Regions from separate parts of the Peribacillus muralis genome, predicted to be linked through region 1. Evidence: riboswitches for the same ligand, from Rfam matches in the RefSeq annotation. Region 1 holds a riboswitch; each other region holds the start of a gene.
What was found. Region 1 has a riboswitch for thiamine pyrophosphate ahead of tenA (thiaminase II). Riboswitches for the same ligand answer to the same signal wherever they lie in the genome.
Positions count from the first base shown of each region.

Region 2: it holds a riboswitch for thiamine pyrophosphate, as region 1 does, so the genes downstream of both, ABE28_RS17195 (ABC transporter substrate-binding protein) here and tenA (thiaminase II) in region 1, are expected to answer to the same signal.
Region 3: it holds a riboswitch for thiamine pyrophosphate, as region 1 does, so the genes downstream of both, thiC (phosphomethylpyrimidine synthase ThiC) here and tenA (thiaminase II) in region 1, are expected to answer to the same signal.
Region 4: it holds a riboswitch for thiamine pyrophosphate, as region 1 does, so the genes downstream of both, tenA (thiaminase II) here and tenA (thiaminase II) in region 1, are expected to answer to the same signal.

Region 1 is NZ_CP017080.1:1,377,251-1,381,989, forward strand. It holds gene thiM (hydroxyethylthiazole kinase) at 1-539, opposite strand, end outside; gene thiD (bifunctional hydroxymethylpyrimidine kinase/phosphomethylpyrimidine kinase) at 536-1,342, opposite strand; gene thiW (energy coupling factor transporter S component ThiW) at 1,311-1,838, opposite strand; gene tenA (thiaminase II) at 1,848-2,537, opposite strand; TPP riboswitch at 2,629-2,732, opposite strand; SAM riboswitch class I at 2,882-2,986, shown strand; gene ABE28_RS06625 (Fur-regulated basic protein FbpA) at 3,148-3,336, shown strand; gene ABE28_RS06630 (aspartyl-phosphate phosphatase Spo0E family protein) at 3,598-3,792, shown strand; gene ABE28_RS06635 (GNAT family N-acetyltransferase) at 3,876-4,382, opposite strand; gene ABE28_RS06640 (DUF459 domain-containing protein) at 4,600-4,739, shown strand, end outside.
Region 2 is NZ_CP017080.1:3,535,174-3,539,912, reverse strand. It holds gene ABE28_RS17210 (amidohydrolase) at 1-935, shown strand, start outside; gene rarD (EamA family transporter RarD) at 983-1,912, shown strand; gene ABE28_RS17200 (hypothetical protein) at 1,977-2,807, opposite strand; TPP riboswitch at 3,039-3,148, shown strand; gene ABE28_RS17195 (ABC transporter substrate-binding protein) at 3,282-4,286, shown strand; gene ABE28_RS17190 (thiamine-binding protein) at 4,298-4,582, shown strand; gene ABE28_RS17185 (ABC transporter permease) at 4,579-4,739, shown strand, end outside.
Region 3 is NZ_CP017080.1:785,568-790,306, reverse strand. It holds gene thiC (phosphomethylpyrimidine synthase ThiC) at 1-1,642, opposite strand, end outside; TPP riboswitch at 1,779-1,895, opposite strand; gene ABE28_RS03805 (HAD family hydrolase) at 2,011-2,799, opposite strand; gene ABE28_RS03800 (histidine phosphatase family protein) at 2,940-3,473, opposite strand; gene ABE28_RS03795 (hypothetical protein) at 3,736-4,194, opposite strand; gene ABE28_RS03790 (nucleoside deaminase) at 4,477-4,739, opposite strand, start outside.
Region 4 is NZ_CP017080.1:2,177,343-2,182,081, forward strand. It holds gene ABE28_RS10640 (lytic polysaccharide monooxygenase) at 1-957, opposite strand, end outside; TPP riboswitch at 1,785-1,912, shown strand; gene tenA (thiaminase II) at 2,043-2,726, shown strand; gene ABE28_RS10650 (ECF transporter S component) at 2,742-3,326, shown strand; gene ABE28_RS10655 (ABC transporter ATP-binding protein) at 3,339-4,739, shown strand, end outside.

The sequences.
Region 1 (4,739 bases):
ACGGTCGTATGTTTTCCATTGCTAACAGCATCGATTGCCCCGCTGACCACGATGATGCTATCCAGGAGGTTTGCTGCAGATGCGGCAAGCTCTGCATTGCTTATCTCAAGTTCCTCTGAGTCCACTCCTCGTGTTACGATTTCCCCACCTATCAAACGCTGGATCTCGCTCGCATTTCCGCGGATGACCTGGAAGGAGACCTTCTTCAGTAGCTCATTTGCTTTCTCTGTTCGATAGGGTGTGGCCCCAACTCCCACTGGATCCAATATGACAGGGATATTCCTGGAATTCGCCGTCCTGCCGGCTATCTCCATGGCCTCCAGGGATCTTTCATCAATTGTCCCGAAGTTCAGGACCAAGGCATCTGCTAAACTGACCATATCTTTCACTTCTTTAGGACTGGATGTCATAACAGGCGATCCACCGATGGCGAGCGTGGCGTTCGCACAGTCGTTGACCGTAACAAAGTTGGTGATTTGGTGAACAAGTGGTTTTCTTTCTCTTACTTTTTCAAACAAGTCAGCTATTGAAAGTTTCATAGGGATTCACTCCGCTCTTTTTTTGAAAATGAATGAAAATGATGGACAGGCCCATGTCCTGCACCTATTGAAAAGCTATTGCGTATCGCTTCAGAAATATAGAGCTTAGCCTGTTCAATCGACTCTCGCAGCGATAGTCCATTTGCCATGTTGGATGTAATCGCGGAGGAGAGGGTACAGCCTGTACCGTGAGTGTTTTTTGTATCGATCCTTTCTCCCTTGATCCAGTGAAAGTTCGTCCCGTCATAAAAAAGGTCGTTTGGGTTCCCCTCTGCATGTCCTCCTTTGAGTAAAACGGCATTTGACCCTAATTCTGTCAAGGAAAGGCATGCCTTGTAAAAATCTTGCTCGGTTCGGATCGATAAGCCAGTAAGAACCTCGGCCTCTGGTACATTAGGGGTGACAAGTGTTGCAAGCGGAAGTAATTTCGCTTTTAGGGCAGTAACGGCTCGTTCGTCCAGCAAATGGTGGCCGCTTTTGGAAATCATGACTGGATCTAGGATAGCGATGGCAGGTGAAAAGGCAGTTAAGGAATCAGCGACTGTTTCGACGATTTCTTTTGAACCAAGCATGCCTATTTTTACTGCATCGACGTGTATATCTTCAAAAATGGCTGCAATTTGATCAGTGATGATTGCAGTGTCGATCGCCTGCACGGAACGTACTTCCATTGTGTTTTGTGCAGTAACGGCCGTGATGACGGACATTCCAAAAACACCGTGTGCAGAAAATGTTTTGATATCGGCTTGTATCCCGGCGCCTCCCCCAGAGTCAGAGCCTGCGATGGTTAGTGCTTTTTTCATGAAAAAACCCCTTCATATAATCATTTTTTAATAATATTTTCAATAAAATGAAAGCGAAAATGGCACCTGAAAATGAACTGAGCAAAAAAGCAGGCAACATACCAAAAAGAGTCGCCTTTTCGCCCAATAGCAGGGCCGCGATCGGATAGCAGGCAAGTGAACCTAGAATGCCGGTCCCCGTCACTTCCCCAATACATGCGAATGTCAAGCGTTGTGTCCTGCGATAAAGGAAAGCAGCCAAGAGGGCACCGAACATGCTGCCCGGAAAGGCGAAAATTGAACCTGTGCCAGATATGTTTCTAATCAAGGAAACTAGGAAAGCTTGTGTTACCGCATAAGCAGGACCGAGTAAAACGGCAGTCAGGATATTGGCCAGGTGTTGAATCGGAAAAGCTTTCACAAATCCTACCGGGATGAATAGAAAGGAGCTTGTTAAAGTCGTTATGGCCGTGATCATTGCCGTCAGCGTCATTTTTTTAATTGGGCTAAACATCATGTCTACGACCTATAACGGCCAATCCTGCTCATTTTGAACCATATCCCAGAATAAATATTCATAGCGGGATGTAACCAAGAAGTGCTTTTCCAATCGCTGCAGTTCCTTTTCGGGCATACCTTCCGTCAATTCCTCCAATAAGGTTATCAGCCACTTGTGCGCTTCACCAAATTCTGGGGAGGAATAGGATTCAATCCATTTCGAATAGCGATTATTGTCCAAGTCTTTACCGTTTCGTTCTTTTAAAAGCAAGCCGATTTCATAATAATCCCAAGCGCATGGAAGGAGACAGGCAATCAGGTCGGCCAGTGTCCCATGCTGGGCTGCATTTAGCATATAACCTGAATAGGCAAGTGTGGTGGGAGTAGGCTCGGTATCCTCCAATTGCTTGGAGGTGATTCCGAATTCCAAGGCATATTGCCTATGGATATCCATTTCAATCTGAATCGTTTCATTCAAGATTTCCGCAAATTTTGCCATGGTTTCAACATTATGCGCTTTAATGACTCCTAAAGCGAAAAGCTTGGAATAATCCATCAAATAGATATAGTCTTGCTTTAAGTAATAAGCGAATTTATGCTCAGGAAGCGTTCCGTTCCCGATCGCTTGGACAAAGGGATGTGAATGGTTCCTTTTCCAGATTTCCTTTGCACTTTCATGAAGTCTGTCACTGAAGGTTTTTGATTTAGTATGCTTCATCGTATCCCCCTTAAAATGTATGGAAATGTTTACTGCCAAAATAAAACCCCGTTCCTGAATAACGGAACGGGGCAGATGGATATAAGGAATGGACCTATATCATCCACTTTCCTCCGCCGGTATGAGCCGGTTCAGGTTCAAAGGGTCCGGAATGACTTCCATCTCAGTCTTAAAAAGACTCCCCTAGTGGTGTGTGTTGTATGTAATTACTGACATCATATCAGAAAGCCAAGAAAATGCAACCCGGCTTTGAAGGGGGAGAGAGAAAAAAAGCGGGGAAACAGGTAATTGACTTTTGTGAATTATTGGGATATTATTATGTTCACATCATTTATATAATTGAATTCTTATCCAGAGAGGTGGAGGGACTTGGCCCTATGAAACCTCGGCAGCAGACCCGTATTGGGAACTGTGCTACATCCAACAAGCGTTTGCTTGGAAGATAAGAAGAGCCGTCCGGACCCTGTCAGCCTCTTCTTTAATTGAAGAGGCTTTTATTTTTGCAAAATAGCGTTTAAGGACATAATAGAAAAGGTATATATAATTTGGTGAAAATGAGACTTGTAAAGACAGCTTAGGCTATAAGCGGACAAGGAAAGGAGCCATTTACATGGCAGAAATATTCAAGGGTATCGAGCAGAGAAAGGCGTTGCTGATAGAGGAGCTATTGGCGAAAGGAGTATACAAAACCTCTGATGAAAGGCACCTTTATGATGCCCCTTTAAAAGTTTTGGAAGATGAATATAAGATCGTTATAAATAGGACTGATAGTGAATCTCCTACAGAGTGGATGACATAGCAAGAGGTAAGGCTATCATTTCGTCATAATGAAATAAAATATAAATGGCAAAAGCATTCACAGTGTACATGGGTGAATGCTTTTTTGACGTCTTAAGAGCGGGTGTCACAAAAAATACACATTTGAAAAAGTCATGAGTAATTTGTCACATTTAACGGGTGTGGAAACACAATTTCGCAACAAGTAAATAGTTGATTTTAACTATGAATTTCATTATGATTATAGTGTAAAAATATTGAATTTATGGGAGGTGTATATAAATTGTTTTCCCGAAAGATAACCCCTGAAATAATAGAAGAAAAAAGGCAAGAGATGATTGAATTGGCGGAGAATTTCGGTATAAACAGTCTACTGACGATTCAAGCAAGTCAAGAATTGGACACCCTGTTAAATGCGTTAACAAAGACAAGGGAAGCTGAATATTTTTCTCTTCAGAAAGTGTATAGGTATTTTTAAATACTCTGGTTCAATTAGGTTGATGGACTTCTTCGTGAAAATAAAAAGACTATTGCCTAAGGCAATAGCTTTTAAGTTAATGATTATCCATCAATGCGTTTACCAAGGATGACTAAATCCCGTTCAATGCCATCCAGCTCGGCAACTTGAGGTAAGTGTGCCCATTCTTCGAAACCAAATTTGGAAAAGAGCTTCATGCTAGGTATATTGTGAGCAAATATGAATCCTAATAGAGTCTTTACCCCTAATTTCGGGCTTACTTCAATAGCCTTTTGAATCGAAACCCGTCCGATTCCTTTTCCCCGGAAATAATCATCGATATAGATGCTGATCTCTGCTGTGGAATTATAGGCAGGCCGTCCGTAGAAAGATTGAAAGCTCATCCATCCTGCAGTTTCTCCTTCTAAAGTAATGACAAATAGCGGTCTACTTTCTGAATTATGCTCCTCAAACCAATTAACCCTCGATTGTACAGTTATCGGGTCCGTATCTGCAGTGACCATTCTTGAGGCAATTGTCGAATTATATATTTCCACAATTTTAGGCAAATCCGATAATTCAGCCTCTCTGAATTGTATGTACTCGTTCATCATCTACTCTCCAATCCATTACTTTTTTCAACATCCAGAAGTGCCCATTTCATAAATTTGTTAATGAAATGTGTATATAACCAAATCATCTGAAAGTTTTATATTATCATACACTTTCTCCTCTTTATCTGCCAGTGCATTTTTATTGTTACGAATGCTGATTTTTGGGTATTTAACATATAAAACACTTCTTAGAAAAAGATAAAAGGAGAAATAAATGAAAAAATTAACAGGTCTACTAATGATTGTACTAGTTATTTGTTTTGTAGCATTTGAATTTCAAGCTGCGGAGTCGGACAAGATGCAAAGGGTCATGGCTTTTGGCGATTCTTTAACTTATGGTAAAGGAGATAAGCA
Region 2 (4,739 bases), 2.2 Mb from region 1:
GCTTCGAGCCGACTTACGAGGCGTTTAAATCGGTCATCGAGGATAAGGGAATGGCCTTTCGGGCCAATCTTCTCGTACATCATGAAGCCCTTGAAGATATGCGGGCAGCGGGGGGCCGTTATCAAGAGGGAACACGATATATCAAGTTCGACAGCATGAAATTATTCACCGATGGCTCGTTGGGCGGCCATACAGCCTTGCTGAGCGAGCCATATGCAGATCAAAGCGGAACGAATGGTGTGGCCATATTCACGGAAGCAGAGCTTCATCAATGGGTGCAAAAAGCAAGGCAGGCAGGGATGCCGATTGCTGCCCATGCCATTGGCGATCTCGCTTTTGAATATGTTTTGGATGCCATCGAAGCCTTCCCTCCGAAACTCGGGCTTCGTGACCGGCTCATTCATGCGCAGATTGTCCGCCCGGAGCTGTTGGAGAGGGCAGCGGTACTGCCGGTGATCTTTGATATCCAGCCTGGCTTCGTACCGTCCGATTTTCCATGGGTGGAAGAAAAGGTTCCAGCAAAGCTATTGGCATCCTCCTACGCGTGGAAAACTTATTTACGAATGGGAATCATTTGTGCGGGCGGTTCCGATGCACCGATCGAGCCATTAAATCCACTGTTGGGCATCCATGCGGCTGTCACGAGAGCGAAAATCGACAGTGATGAAGCTGGTTATGGTTTGGCTGAAAGGCTCACCGTCTATGAGGCATTTTCTCTTTATACGAAAGGGAGTGCCGCGGCAATAGGGCAGGAAAAGCGGCGCGGTATGATCAGTAAAGGATATGATGCCGACTTTACCGTATTCGATCAGGATGTCTTCACAGGAAAGCCGGAAGCTCTTCCGGGAGCCGAGGCAGTCATGACGGTCATTGATGACAGGATCATGTTTGATAAAAATAACAGTTGCAAAAGAAGCAATCCGAATGCAAAATAGTTAGATGGTTTTAAAAGATCAAGGAATGAATGGAAAGAAGGCAGGTTATGAAAGTGAATGAACAAAAAGAAGGGGCGATTTATGCCGCACTTTCTTATATGATGTGGGGAATCGTCCCGATTTACTGGAAATTCCTTCAGGGGGTCGGGGCAACAGAGATACTGGCGCAGCGGGTATTATGGTCTTTCGTTTTCATGCTGGTGTTATTGATGTTCATGAAAAAATGGCAAGCGTTTCTGGACTATTTCAAGCATATAGTTCGTAACCCGAAACTCTTTGCCGCTTTACTTACAGCGTCACTGCTCGTCACGGCTAATTGGGGAGTGTTCATCTGGGCTGTTAACTCCGGAAAGATCCTTGACACCAGTCTTGGTTATTATATCAATCCGCTAGTCAGCGTCCTCTTGGGTGTAGTCGTCTTAAAAGAAAAATTGAGCGGAGCGCAAATCATGTCGTTCATGCTTGCCGGAATCGGAGTCCTGATCCTTGGGATTCACTTCGGCACCATTCCTTGGGTTTCCCTTGTATTGGCGATGACCTTTGGGTTGTACGGCTTGGCAAAAAAAATGATCAAGGCCGAATCGGCAATCGGGCTGACGCTCGAAACGATGATGGTAACGCCTCTCGCCCTTGGTTACCTCATATACTTGTCGACCCAGTCGGACATGCAATTCTTCACAAATGGGAGCACAGGATTGCTGTTAGTGGGCGGCGGGGTCGTAACGGCTTTACCTCTTTTATATTTTGCGAAAGGGGCAGAAAAGATCCCGCTCTCGATGCTTGGGATTTTTCAGTATATCGCTCCGACCTTATCCTTGCTGATCGGTGTATTCGTCTATCATGAAAGCTTTACGAAAGCACATCTTTTAGCCTTTTTGTTCATCTGGTCAGCCTTGGCTGTTTATACGCTCTCCATTACGAAATGGGGGCAGGCAAGCGCCCGCAGGTTCAAAAGCAAAAGGGATATTGGTGCGTGAATAAGAAAGATGCTTGGTGGATCTATCCTCCAAGCATTTTTTTATAGTGGCGAATGCATTTGCATCAGGAAAGGTGTATCTTCGAGCCTATTTCCGTAACGATCAAATCAGGGAGACTTGCCAGACAGGGAATGCTTTGGGCGCGGCCGGGATATGGTTGGATTATGCCATAATAATAGGAGCTATCCAGGCTAACGATATGGTTTGTCAGGTATGCCGAAATAGTGGCATTCGATTTTCGATTATCGTTTAGCTCATCAATGATTCCTTTGGAATTGGTAATGCCGATCCCATGCCCAAAAAAGAGATTCTTTCCTAATAATATCGCATTTTCACCTTGCCATTCAGGCGTTTTTTCATCATGTTCCGGGTTTTTGAAATATAAGCAGTCCCCCGGTATATAATCCGTGCCACGGTGGACGAGCAGGATCATATTCGTTGGGGGATGCCAATCATAAAGAACTAGGTCGGAAAAAAGGTAATCAAACTGCCTCGGACCGATTACATCCATAATGGCTCTTAAGAATGTGACGACTATTGCAGTCCCGCATTCGAAAGCATATTGCCTTCCATTTTGGAAAATGTCGGCAATCGCAAGATGGGGACGAATCCCTGGCTGGAGGGTGAAGGTGCCATCCTTTGCAAGGCGCCAGTATTGTGGATTGGTTTCCGATTCCTCGAGTGTTGCAAATTCTGCACCGCTTTTATCTAATGAAATGGCTGCCTCCATGACTCGAAGCCTCAACTGAATTTCGAAATTAAGCTCTTCCAAGCTCCCGTATTCAAAAACGGTCGCATATCCCGCCAGCAATTGGAGCAGTTCCATCGCTTTGGCAGATGGTATACCTGGCTGGATTTGACTGACATCTAACCATTTGTGATTAATCTTGATCATGATCATATCCACCTTTTGCTTATGAGTTATAAATCTGGTACATGGAAATGTGTGTGCAGGTCATACTCATTATATGATTACCTGCAAGGAAGTGACTATTTGAACGAGGAAAGGTGCCAGTAGTGAAGCCTGATTCGGAAATGAGGCCGCAAGGTGAATTTTTTAGCGGAAGCAAATTAGTTTTCCCTTTTCTCCATGAATTGATATAATGATAGAGAAAAGTCCATAGTGCGAGAAATGTAGGGGAGCCAGTATTGCTGGCTGAGATTGCGTCCTTTAGACGCTGACTCTTTGAACCTGATCTGGATGGTGCCAGCGGAGGGAACATATTATGACAGATTTTCCGTTTTGTATGTTAACGTCCGAACTCATTTTCGGGCGTTTTTTGTTTTTTTATGATGATTTGAAAAATGCCCCTGGCGCCCTTAATATTCCTGCATGTGGATCTTATATGATGAGTAGGAGGATACCCGCTTGAATAAATTTTTGCCATTGCTGACTTCGTTGTTCCTTTTAGCTGGATGTGGCGCCGGCGGAACGAACGAAAAAGATGAAGCAACAAAAAAGGAAGACAATGAAGGATTGAAAAAAGTATCGGTCGTGCTCGATTGGACACCGAATACAAACCATACAGGATTGTATGTAGCGAAGGAAAAGGGGTATTTTAAAGAACAAGGATTGGATGTGGAAATCATCATGCCAGGTGAAGCCGGAGCGGACAAGCTTGTGGCCTCCGGGAAATCCGAATTTGGCGTAAGCTACCAGGAGGCCATTACCCAGGCCCGCGTACAGGGTGTGCCGATTGTTTCACTGGCTGCCGTCATCCAGCATAATACCTCTGGATTCGCATCTCCTGCGGCAAAAAACATTAAATCACCAAAGGATTTCGAAGGGAAAACCTATGGTGGCTGGGGGTCGCCGGTAGAAAAGGCCATCATGAATTCACTCATGAAAAAAGAAAATGCGGATGTAAATAAAGTCGATATCGTCAATACAGGGGATGCTGATTTTTTCACTTCAGTTAAAAGGGATGTAGACTTCGCCTGGATTTATTATGGATGGACGGGTGTCGAGGCCGAGCTGAGGAATGAAAAGCTGAATATGGTTTACTTGACCGATTACTCGGATAAGCTCGATTACTATACACCTGTCTTGACAACAAACGAAAAGCTGATCAAAGAAGATCCAGAAACCGTTAAGGCATTCGTCCATGCAGCTTCTAAAGGGTATCAGTTTGCAATCGATGATCCCGATACGGCAGCGGACATTTTAATGAAGGCCGCCCCGGACCTGGATGCGAAACTAGTAAGGAAGAGCCAGGCGTGGCTTGCAGATAAATATCAGGATGATGCTCCGCGCTGGGGTGAACAGAAGCTTGACATATGGAAGAATTACAGTGATTGGATGAGAGAAAATAAGCTTCTTGAAGGTGAGTTCAAACCTGAAGAGGCGTTTACCAATGAGTTTCTACCAAATTAGGAGGAAGAAAAATGGCCAGTTCTTTAATTAGCATACAAATCATCCCTAAAGGTGAAAATGTCATTCCTTTAGTTGATGAAGCAATCAAGATCATAGATGAGTCAGGTGTCAAATACGAGGTTCACCCGCTAGAAACGACCATGGAGGGTGAGCTTGCCCAGCTATTTGCGGTGATAGAAAAAATGAATGAAAGAATGATTGAATTAGGTTCGCCGAACGTCATTTCCCAAGTCAAAATATTGTACCAGCCGAGCGGGATCACGATGGATACGTTGACGGAGAAGTATCGGGCATGATCGGAAGGAGAATTTGGAAGAAGGGGGCTCCCTTCTTTCTTTTAGTATTGCTGCTGATTGCATGGGAGTCAGCCACAGCGATATTGAAAATAGAAAAATGGCTGCTTCCTTCCCCATCTGCCATTTTCATTGAAGGTATCGAGTCCTTTCATAATCT
Region 3 (4,739 bases), 590 kb from region 1:
TAGGTCCGCACATGGAGCAGAAATGTGCCGTTTTGGCGCCTTCGGCCGGCAGAGTTTCATCATGATATTCGACAGCTCTTTCAGGGTCGAGGGAAAGGTTGAATTGATCTCTCCACCGAAATTCGAATCTAGCCTTGGAGAGGGCATCATCACGTTTTCGTGCATGCGGATGGCCTTTTGCAAGATCAGCTGCGTGAGCGGCAATTTTGTAGGTAATGACACCGATTCGAACATCTTCCTTGTTCGGAAGGCCGAGATGCTCTTTCGGTGTTACGTAACAGAGCATGGCCGTTCCAAACCAGCCAATCATCGCCGCACCAATCGCCGAAGTAATGTGATCGTAGCCAGGAGCTATGTCTGTTGTCAAAGGTCCTAAAGTATAGAATGGGGCTTCTTGACACACTTCCAGCTGCTTATCCATGTTTTCCTTGATCAAATGCATCGGCACATGTCCAGGACCTTCCACCATGACTTGAACATCATGCTTCCAAGCAAGCTTCGTCAACTCGCCCAATGTTTCCAATTCTGCGAATTGTGCTTCATCATTCGCATCTGCAATCGATCCGGGACGAAGCCCGTCTCCTAATGAGAAAGAAATATCATATGTCTTCATGATTTTACAAATCTCTTCAAAATGGGTATAGAGGAAGCTTTCTGTGTGATGGGCCAGACACCATTGAGCCATGATCGACCCTCCCCTGGATACGATTCCCGTAACCCGCTTTGCTGTGAGGGGGATATACCGCAAAAGCACACCAGCATGTATCGTGAAGTAATCGACACCCTGCTCAGCCTGCTCGATTAACGTGTCCCGAAAGACCTCCCAATTTAAATCTTCTGCAATTCCATTCACTTTTTCCAAAGCTTGATAAATCGGGACCGTTCCAACTGGCACAGGGGAATTCCTGATTATCCATTCCCGTGTCGTATGGATATTCTTACCTGTGGAAAGGTCCATGATGTTGTCTGCTCCCCACCGTGTAGCCCAAGTCATTTTCTCCACCTCGGCTTCAATCGATGAACTGACGGCCGAGTTTCCAATATTCGCATTTATTTTCACGTGAAAATTACGCCCGATGATCATCGGCTCACTTTCAGGATGGTTAATATTTGCCGGAATGATCGCCCTTCCGCTCGCTACCTCTTCTCTCACGAACTCGGGATCGACATTTTCCCTAATTGAAATGAACTCCATTTCAGGGGTGATCAGTCCTTTTCGTGCATAATGAAGCTGGGTTACATTTCTACCCTCCCTCGCCCGTAACGGTTTCCTTTTCAATCCCGGAAAGATATCCGCATTGGACTTTGACCCTGTTTTTTTGTATCCGTTATCCTCGGGTTTTATTTCCCGTCCTTCATATGCCTCAACGTCTTCACGCTCCAGGACCCAGCTGCGTCTAATCGGGTCGAGTCCTTTATGAATATCCACCGGATATCCTGTATCCGTATAGGGGCCGCTCGTGTCATAAACCCGTAAAGGCGGATTCTCCTCCTCACCGAAGGTCCCGGTAGTCGGACTTAGCTTAATTTCGCGCATAGGAACTTTAATATCAAGTCTAGATCCCTCTACATACACCTTTTTACTTCCTGCAAAACTGGACATAATCGAAACGTTCAAATCGTTTACTGAATTACCCATCATGATTTCATTTCTCCTTTTCAATTGATTTAAAAAGGACAAAATCCAATCCATTTTTCGCACGAAAAAGCCAGATCTCCAATTTAAGACCTGGCTAACGTTAGTATGACTACAGGACTGACCAACTTAATCGTCAATGCTTAGTAGATTCTAACTTCCCCACGCTGGTATGAACCAGATCAGGTCCTGAGGGTTAAGAAGCTTTAACGCGCTTCTCTCTCAGCCCAACGTTTATTGGACACCCCTAGTCTGAACAATATAATCGAATACAGGGTAACTATATCTCACCCGTTTCATTCTGTAAATCATTTCAAAGTCCTAATATTTCCAGCATCAGCACCATGCTTCATTATGCAATCGAGATCAAAAATTCAATCCTCCAAGCTCGCAAGAATGGGGAATAACTCCGCCAAATGCCTGATTTCATAGGTTGGATGCACCTCAGTCCGTTCCTTATCCTCGCGGTTTATCCAGACCGACTTTATACCCACTCTTGATGCCCCGAGGATATCGGTCATTAAATTATCTCCGACCATCAATACTTCATCTTTATCCAAATCCATGATTTCCAAAGCATGCTCAAAAATGGACGCATCCGGTTTACCGCACCCGAACGCTCCTGAAATGACGATCCTATCAAAATATGGAACCAGTTCAGGTGTAATTTCAAGCTTCGTATTTTGCAGTTCTGGAGAGCCGTTCGTCAGCAAAAGCAATTTGTACTTCCCTTTCAATTCATCCAGTACTTGGAAGGACTCTTCGTAGATAAACGGTTTCTTACGCCTTTCGGCAGGAAAACGCTCTGCCAGCTCAAGCCCGAATTCAGGGTCATCGATTCCCAAGGCCTTCAAGCCCCTCGTCCAAGCTTCATTTCGGTAAGCCGGTACAATTTCCGCCATCTTCCTGAATTCGTCATGATCGTCGTTAAAATCACCCCATAATCCTTCAAAAGGGTTGATTCCGATCATCTGCGTAAATGCATATGTATCGTAAGAAGAGTAAAGCTCACGTGCTTCCTTTCGGACAGCTTCCTCAAACTCGCCGACATGTAAATCATATTTCTCACTAGCCGCTTCACATGTGGCGACAAAAGCCTCTTTCACACTTTTCTGATCCCAAAGTAACGTATCATCCAAATCAAAAAATACTGCCTTAACCAAATCATCCAACCTCTTTCCCCATTATGGAATTCGTTAAAATTACATTAGTACAATAATAAACTACAACCATGGGAAAATGAATAACTATTCGGAAAATGACTGGACCTTTCTTTAATCCATCATCTTGCGGAGATACTTCATCACCTTTCGAAAATATATAGCCTTCCATTGCTCGCAAGCTTGAATTTCGGACCTCCAAACCCCCGCCTTATCAGCTCTTTCCTTAAATAGACCATAAGTGCGGCATGACACACGATCAAGATATCTCTTTCCCCCTTTGCAAATATCTCGTCCAATACTTTATTGATTCTCCGCTTTGCAATCTTAATTTCCATTCTTGTTTGCTTGTTCATGACTGAGCAGCAGCGAATCCAGATGGCCCAAAGGATGAAGGGCAGCTTCACCTTCCCTTTCAGGGGCGGGGAAGGGATTTCCCGCAGCTCCTCCATAAAGTGAATCGTGCCAGGATAAATATGTTCCGCAGTCTTGACTGCCCTCGGCATATCACTGCAATAGCATTCCTCCCATTCCGTCTTACCTAATGGAGTCGATCCATAAATGATATCCGCAGCATCGTAATCGAGAAACCACTGCTTCATGTCATCCCCCGACACAGATCTCCCGGTCGGGAATTCATGTGACACCTTAAAATGCCTTACCAATCCAATTTTCATAAGTACTCCTCTTCACATGCAAATTCTTTTTTTCTCTCTACCATTAAATCAATATGTAATACCTTATACTCTATAAGGAACCATTCATTGAATAAAAGCGTTAGCATTACAATACTTTATCCCTCTGTTCTCTTATTTGGTACCCATTTCTTCACGTTACCTAACAAGGAGGAAGCATCACCGGGTGGCAAACAGCAAGTGAACGAGATATATCATCGTCTAATGGAAAAAAGAGAAAGCATTTGCCTTCTCCATCAATCTATTAACCCATGAATTGAAGTTCGGTGATCGTACATCTTTTCCTGAATTTATATTTCCCGCTTAAATCACTGAATTGATAATCATTGAGGGCTTTTCCGAGCTGCTCCTTAAGCTTCTCCACCGTTATCGAGGCATCCACTATCTCATGCCAATTCTCCTTGCCGATTACCTCATCGAACGGGATGACAGCCAGTACTTCATCATAGATCTCGATGCTTTGATCAATGCCAAAGCTGCCATAAATACTTCCAGTTTCATCAGCAAAGATATGCTCCGATTCCAGCTCTTCCACCAGCACTTCAAGATACCCCTTCGACTTAACGGGCTTGATGGCAATCTCTGCCTCCGCTTTTACAGGTCCCAATCTCTTATCGACGATTTCCATCGTCAATTGAACGTGAATTGGAGGATACACTTGCTCAAAACCCTCACAAAGTTCCGCTGCCGAATTATATACCATCTAAATACCCTCCTTTTATCACTAACATTATATAATATATCCACTTCATTTCCTTACCAAAAACTCTTATCCAAGCTCATATGACTTCCTTTGCTGCCAGTTTTTTTTCCGCTATTAGCGCCTCATCTTCAAATTAACAAAACCACGATATGGAAAAGGCAGGAAGTATTTGCTGTAAATACAAATAAAAAGACCAAATTCCCAGGACTAAAATTGAGAATTTGGACTTTTATCGTTCCTATGGATTTGTTTCCTTAAGTATTGACCAACGGTCTCCAAATACTACGATTTCTCCTTCCAAAGCTTCATTGGATTGCATTGACCTTCAGTTAAAGGCATTTGTATCATCTTAAGTGAGCGTTCTGCCTTTGTCTTTTGCAAATCCTCATATATACTTTTAGATTTCCCTAAACCCACTTCTTCCGCATTCTCAACTGAAGCACAATAAAAAACCTTATTGATTCCAGCAAAGTACATTGCTGTCAGACACATCGGACAAGGCTCCCCACTTGCATACATGGTATAACCGGATAGATCGTTCGTTT
Region 4 (4,739 bases), 800 kb from region 1:
GTGGAGGCCAGTTGGAGCGGAAGGAGATTCCGTATCTTTAGTTAACGGAAGGGTTGTAACAATTACTTCTTCGCTTGCAACACTTTCATTGCCTGAAAGGTCAATGGCCTTGATTGTATAATGATATTCCGTCTCTGGCATTACATCTGTATCGGTATAGAATGCCTGAGCTGTTGAACCGATTTTCTGCCCATTGCGGTAAATATCATACCCTTTGATTCCTGCATTATCGGTTGCTTCCTGCCACTTCAACATAACTTTTCGATCTGATACATGAGAAACTTCAATCGGTCCAGAAAGGGAAGGGGCCTCTGTATCTACCAAACCATCATTAATTAGATTGACATCAATGACATTATAGAACGCATTTGGAGTATCTGCTACGTCCCATACGCCAAGGATGACGTGGTATCCACTCCGGTCTGTCGGCACATTGATTTTATGAGTCAAATTATTGCTAGCCGGTGTACCATCATGAGTCTCTGTCCCAATCAATTCGAAATCAGAACGCTCTAAAGGACTATTTGGATCCCACCCTTTTTTAGTAATGTAATAATGCCATATGGAAGTAGCATGAGGTGCTGTATATTTCCATGTGAACGTATTCAATCCACCTCGCATGTCCTGCTTTTTCCAGGCATCGGCGGACTGACGGTCCATTACCTGATCAATCTGGCCTAGTCCACCCCCAGCTGACGCTATATGACCGTCAGCCGGTCCTGCTTCCGGAAAGCCTTTCGGACCTTCCACGGATTGAGGACTGTCGATAACACGCCCATACTTCTCTAGTGCAGATTGCCAGCCTATTTCCTGCTTCTCCAATGAACCGATATACCCTCTGCTTGCCGGTTTTTCTATGTACCCATGAGCAGAAGCAACTTCTGCTGACAACCAGGCTCCCAATCCAAAAACACCTGCAGTCAATAATCCTTTCAACACTGTACTTGTCCAATTCATCTAATCACCTCTTCATCCAATTTCCAAATTACTCGCTTCCTTTAACGATCTAAAAAAGACAAGCAATTCAATTAATAGAATAACAAAGATAATAATGAAATTGTGGCATTTCTAGTTATTTTTTACTTAAAATGAATTTTATGATAAATTTTCTGTAATGTAATAAGATCGTATACTTAAAACTGGTTAAAAGGAGATGGGGAAACATGGAATGGAAGGTCTAATTTCATGTGATACAAATTCATTTTTGTCCTTAAACCAAAGAAAAAGGGGCCACTAACCATGATAAATAGAACTACGTGTTCACATCAATCATAAAACCATCCCCGTTTGATGATTGAACTAGGATTGAAGTCACTGGTAAGGATGAAAAATGCCGTTCGTTCAAAAGGAACATCGGCAAGATTACGCGTAAAAGAAATTGTCTCGATAATGCGGTCATTCAGTTCAGGATTACTGTATCTTCAAGAATTTGACTAAGCAGAGATATATCCATTACTACAATCATCAACGGATCAAAGTAAAAGTATAAGACATGAGCCCGATAGATTGCCGGGTTCACTCTCTCAAGACTGCCTAAATAAAGTGTCTAACTTTTTTGGGTTCTCTTCTACTAATGAAGACACAATCGCTAAACCCACCCTAAAATTATTGAATGATGAAAAAAATCTTTTCGTGCCATATCAGCGCAAATTGACTGTTAACCCGCCAAACTGTGCAATCCAGCAAATCCAACTTAAGAAGGTATCGGCTTGAATTTTTTTCTAATCTGTTTGACAATTGTATTTATCATGTTAATATAAAGGCAAATGAGTTATATATACAATTTGTACCACTAGGGGTGCTTTATTGGTAAATCCCATTTTACCTGAGAAGCTGAGATTAAAGAATGACTTTAAGACCCTTGGAACCTGATCTGGTTTAAACCAGCGTAGGGAAGTGGGGTCTGGGACGATACGTTTTTTTGTATTATTTCAACTACAACCACTTTCTTACGTTAAAGAAAGTGGTTTTTTATTTGTCAAAAAAGAGGGCGGTGTTTCCTGTATCTTTCATTTGGAAAATAAAATATGGAGGTAATGAGGATGAAGTTTTCAGAGGTAATTCGGCAAGAGGTGGATCATATTTGGGAAGCTAGTTTTGAACACAAGTTCGTTACCGGAATAGGGGATGGCACATTGCCATTGGAGTGTTTTCGTTTTTATGTGATGCAGGATGCATACTATTTATCTCATTTTTCCAGAGTTCAAGCTTTAGGTGCAGTGAAGGCTGAAGATTTACATACAACGAGCAGGCTTGCTGGGCATGCTCAAGGAACGTATGAAGCGGAGTTGAGGCTTCACGAAAATTTTTCCGGGAAATTGGGTATCACGGAAGAAGAGAAGGTAAACTTCAAGCCAGCTCCGACGGCTTATGCGTATACGTCCCATATGTATCGTGTGGCTTATTCAGGACATTTAGGAGATGTAATTGCCGCTATCCTGCCATGTTATTGGCTTTATTATGAAATAGGTGAAAAGCTGCAAGGGTGCAATCCAGATGAGCCGATTTATCAAGAATGGATTGCGGCATACGGTGGAGAGTGGTTCCGTTCTTTAGTTGAAGAACAAATTGCAAGGCTTGATGAGATTGCTGAAAAAGTAACGGATGCAGATAAAGAACGGATGAAAGAGCATTTCATCCTTAGCAGCCAATATGAATATTCATTTTGGGAAATGGCTTATCGTATGGAAACATGGCCGGTACCTAAGAAAACACTAGAAGTGTAAAGGGAGATTGAAACGATGAAAAAAGGGTTGAAATTAACGGATATATTGGTCACGATCGTGATTGCCGTCGCTTTTGGTATTGTCTATATCCTTTGGGGTTCGATTTATTATTCCGTTAAACCATTTGGATTACATCTTGATCAACTGATTTATGGAATGTGGTTTATGGCAGGACCCGTTGCCTTTTTGGTTTTGCGAAAACCTGGTGTGGCACTGTTGGCAGAAATTGCGGCAGCGTCGGGTGAATTCTTTCTTGGCTCTCCGTGGGGGTTGACCGTCCTTTTATATGGGGTTGTGCAAGGGTTATTCGCGGAACTGGTATTCATGGCGTTCAAATATAAAAACTTCAATTTATCAGTGGCCGTTTTAGCGGCGATTGCTTCCTGCCTTGGATCGGTCGTCATGGATTTTGCCTACGGGGAAATCGGCTCGCTCTCCGTTTGGAATTTACTATTGTTTTTAATTGCTAGATTTATCGGGTCGGTTTTCTTTGCTGGAGTGTTTGCGTACTACCTTGTACGGGTGTTGGAAGCAACGGGAGTAACGAATCTTGTCCGTCCAGTATCAAGCAAGGATTATGCCGAACTGGACCAGAAGTAGAGGTGGATGAGGTTGGAACGAATCGCTCATGTCGAAAAGTTAAGATTGAAGTTTCCAGGCGAGGGGACCTTGCTATTCAAGGACCTATCCGTCTCGATTGATAAAGGTGAAAAGGTTTTATTGTTAGGGCCATCTGGAAGTGGAAAGTCGACGCTATTGCAAGTTTTAAGCGGGCTGATCCCACAATCCATCGAAGTTCCGATGAAGGCGGAACAATTGACATGCCCAGCTTCATGGGGATTCGTTTTTCAAGATCCCGATAGTCAGTTCTGCATGCCGTTTGCCGATGAGGAAATTGCCTTCGTCCTGGAAAACCTTTCAGTACCAAAGGAAGAAATGAAGGAGAAAATCCAATATTATATCAGTCAGGTAGGTTTGAAGCTTAGTAATATTCATACAAGTATCGATACCTTATCAGGCGGGATGAAGCAGCGGCTTGCGATAGCGTCTGTCTTGGCGCTGGAACCGGAAGTCATTTTCCTGGATGAACCGACTGCTATGCTTGATCCACGAGGAACAAAGGAAATGTGGGACATGCTGAAGGAAATTGGACAAGATAAGACGATTATTATCGTGGAACATAAAATTGATCATGTTTTGGAATTCATCGAACGAATCGTCCTTTTTAATGATGATGGCCAAATCATTGCAGATGGTGCGAAAGACGACGTTCTTTCTCGATATGAATACGAAATGAAAGAATATGGAATATGGTTCCCGGGAGTTTGGGATGAGTATATCCAACATCATAAACTCGCTCGTGAGTACCGAGTTAGTGATGACAGCCCCATTTTGCATGTGCAGGGTTTTGGCGGCTTTCGGAAAAAAGAAGCGAAAATCAAGGTTGAGGAGCTGAAGGTCTATCCGGGGGAATGGGTTGTCATCAACGGCGAAAATGGAGCGGGCAAGAGTACGTTATTACATGCATTGATGCAATTTATTCACACGACAGGAGAGTATGAAATAGCAGGAACACCAATCAAAAAGGTGAAAAACCTAACCGATTTCATGACCTTCGTGTTTCAAAATCCTGAATTCCAGTTCGTTGCACATTCTGTATACGAAGAAATCGCCTACAGTTTGCGAATCAACAAAAAACATCCGCAAGAAATAGATGAAGTAGTCCGTGAACTCCTTGAAGTATTTCATTTGGAAACACATCACGCTAAAAATCCGTTTCAATTATCAATGGGTCAAAAACGTCGCTTGAGTGTGGCTGCCTCAATCGTGACCGACAAACAAATCATTCTTTTGGATGAGCCTACCTTTGGCCAAGATTCGAAAAATACCTTTGCGTTACTGGAATGGTTCGAGGAATATCGCCGCCATGGGGGGACGGTTATCATGGTGACCCATGACGATCATATTTCCGATCACTTCGCAACGAGGATCTGGACGGTGGAAGATGGTCGC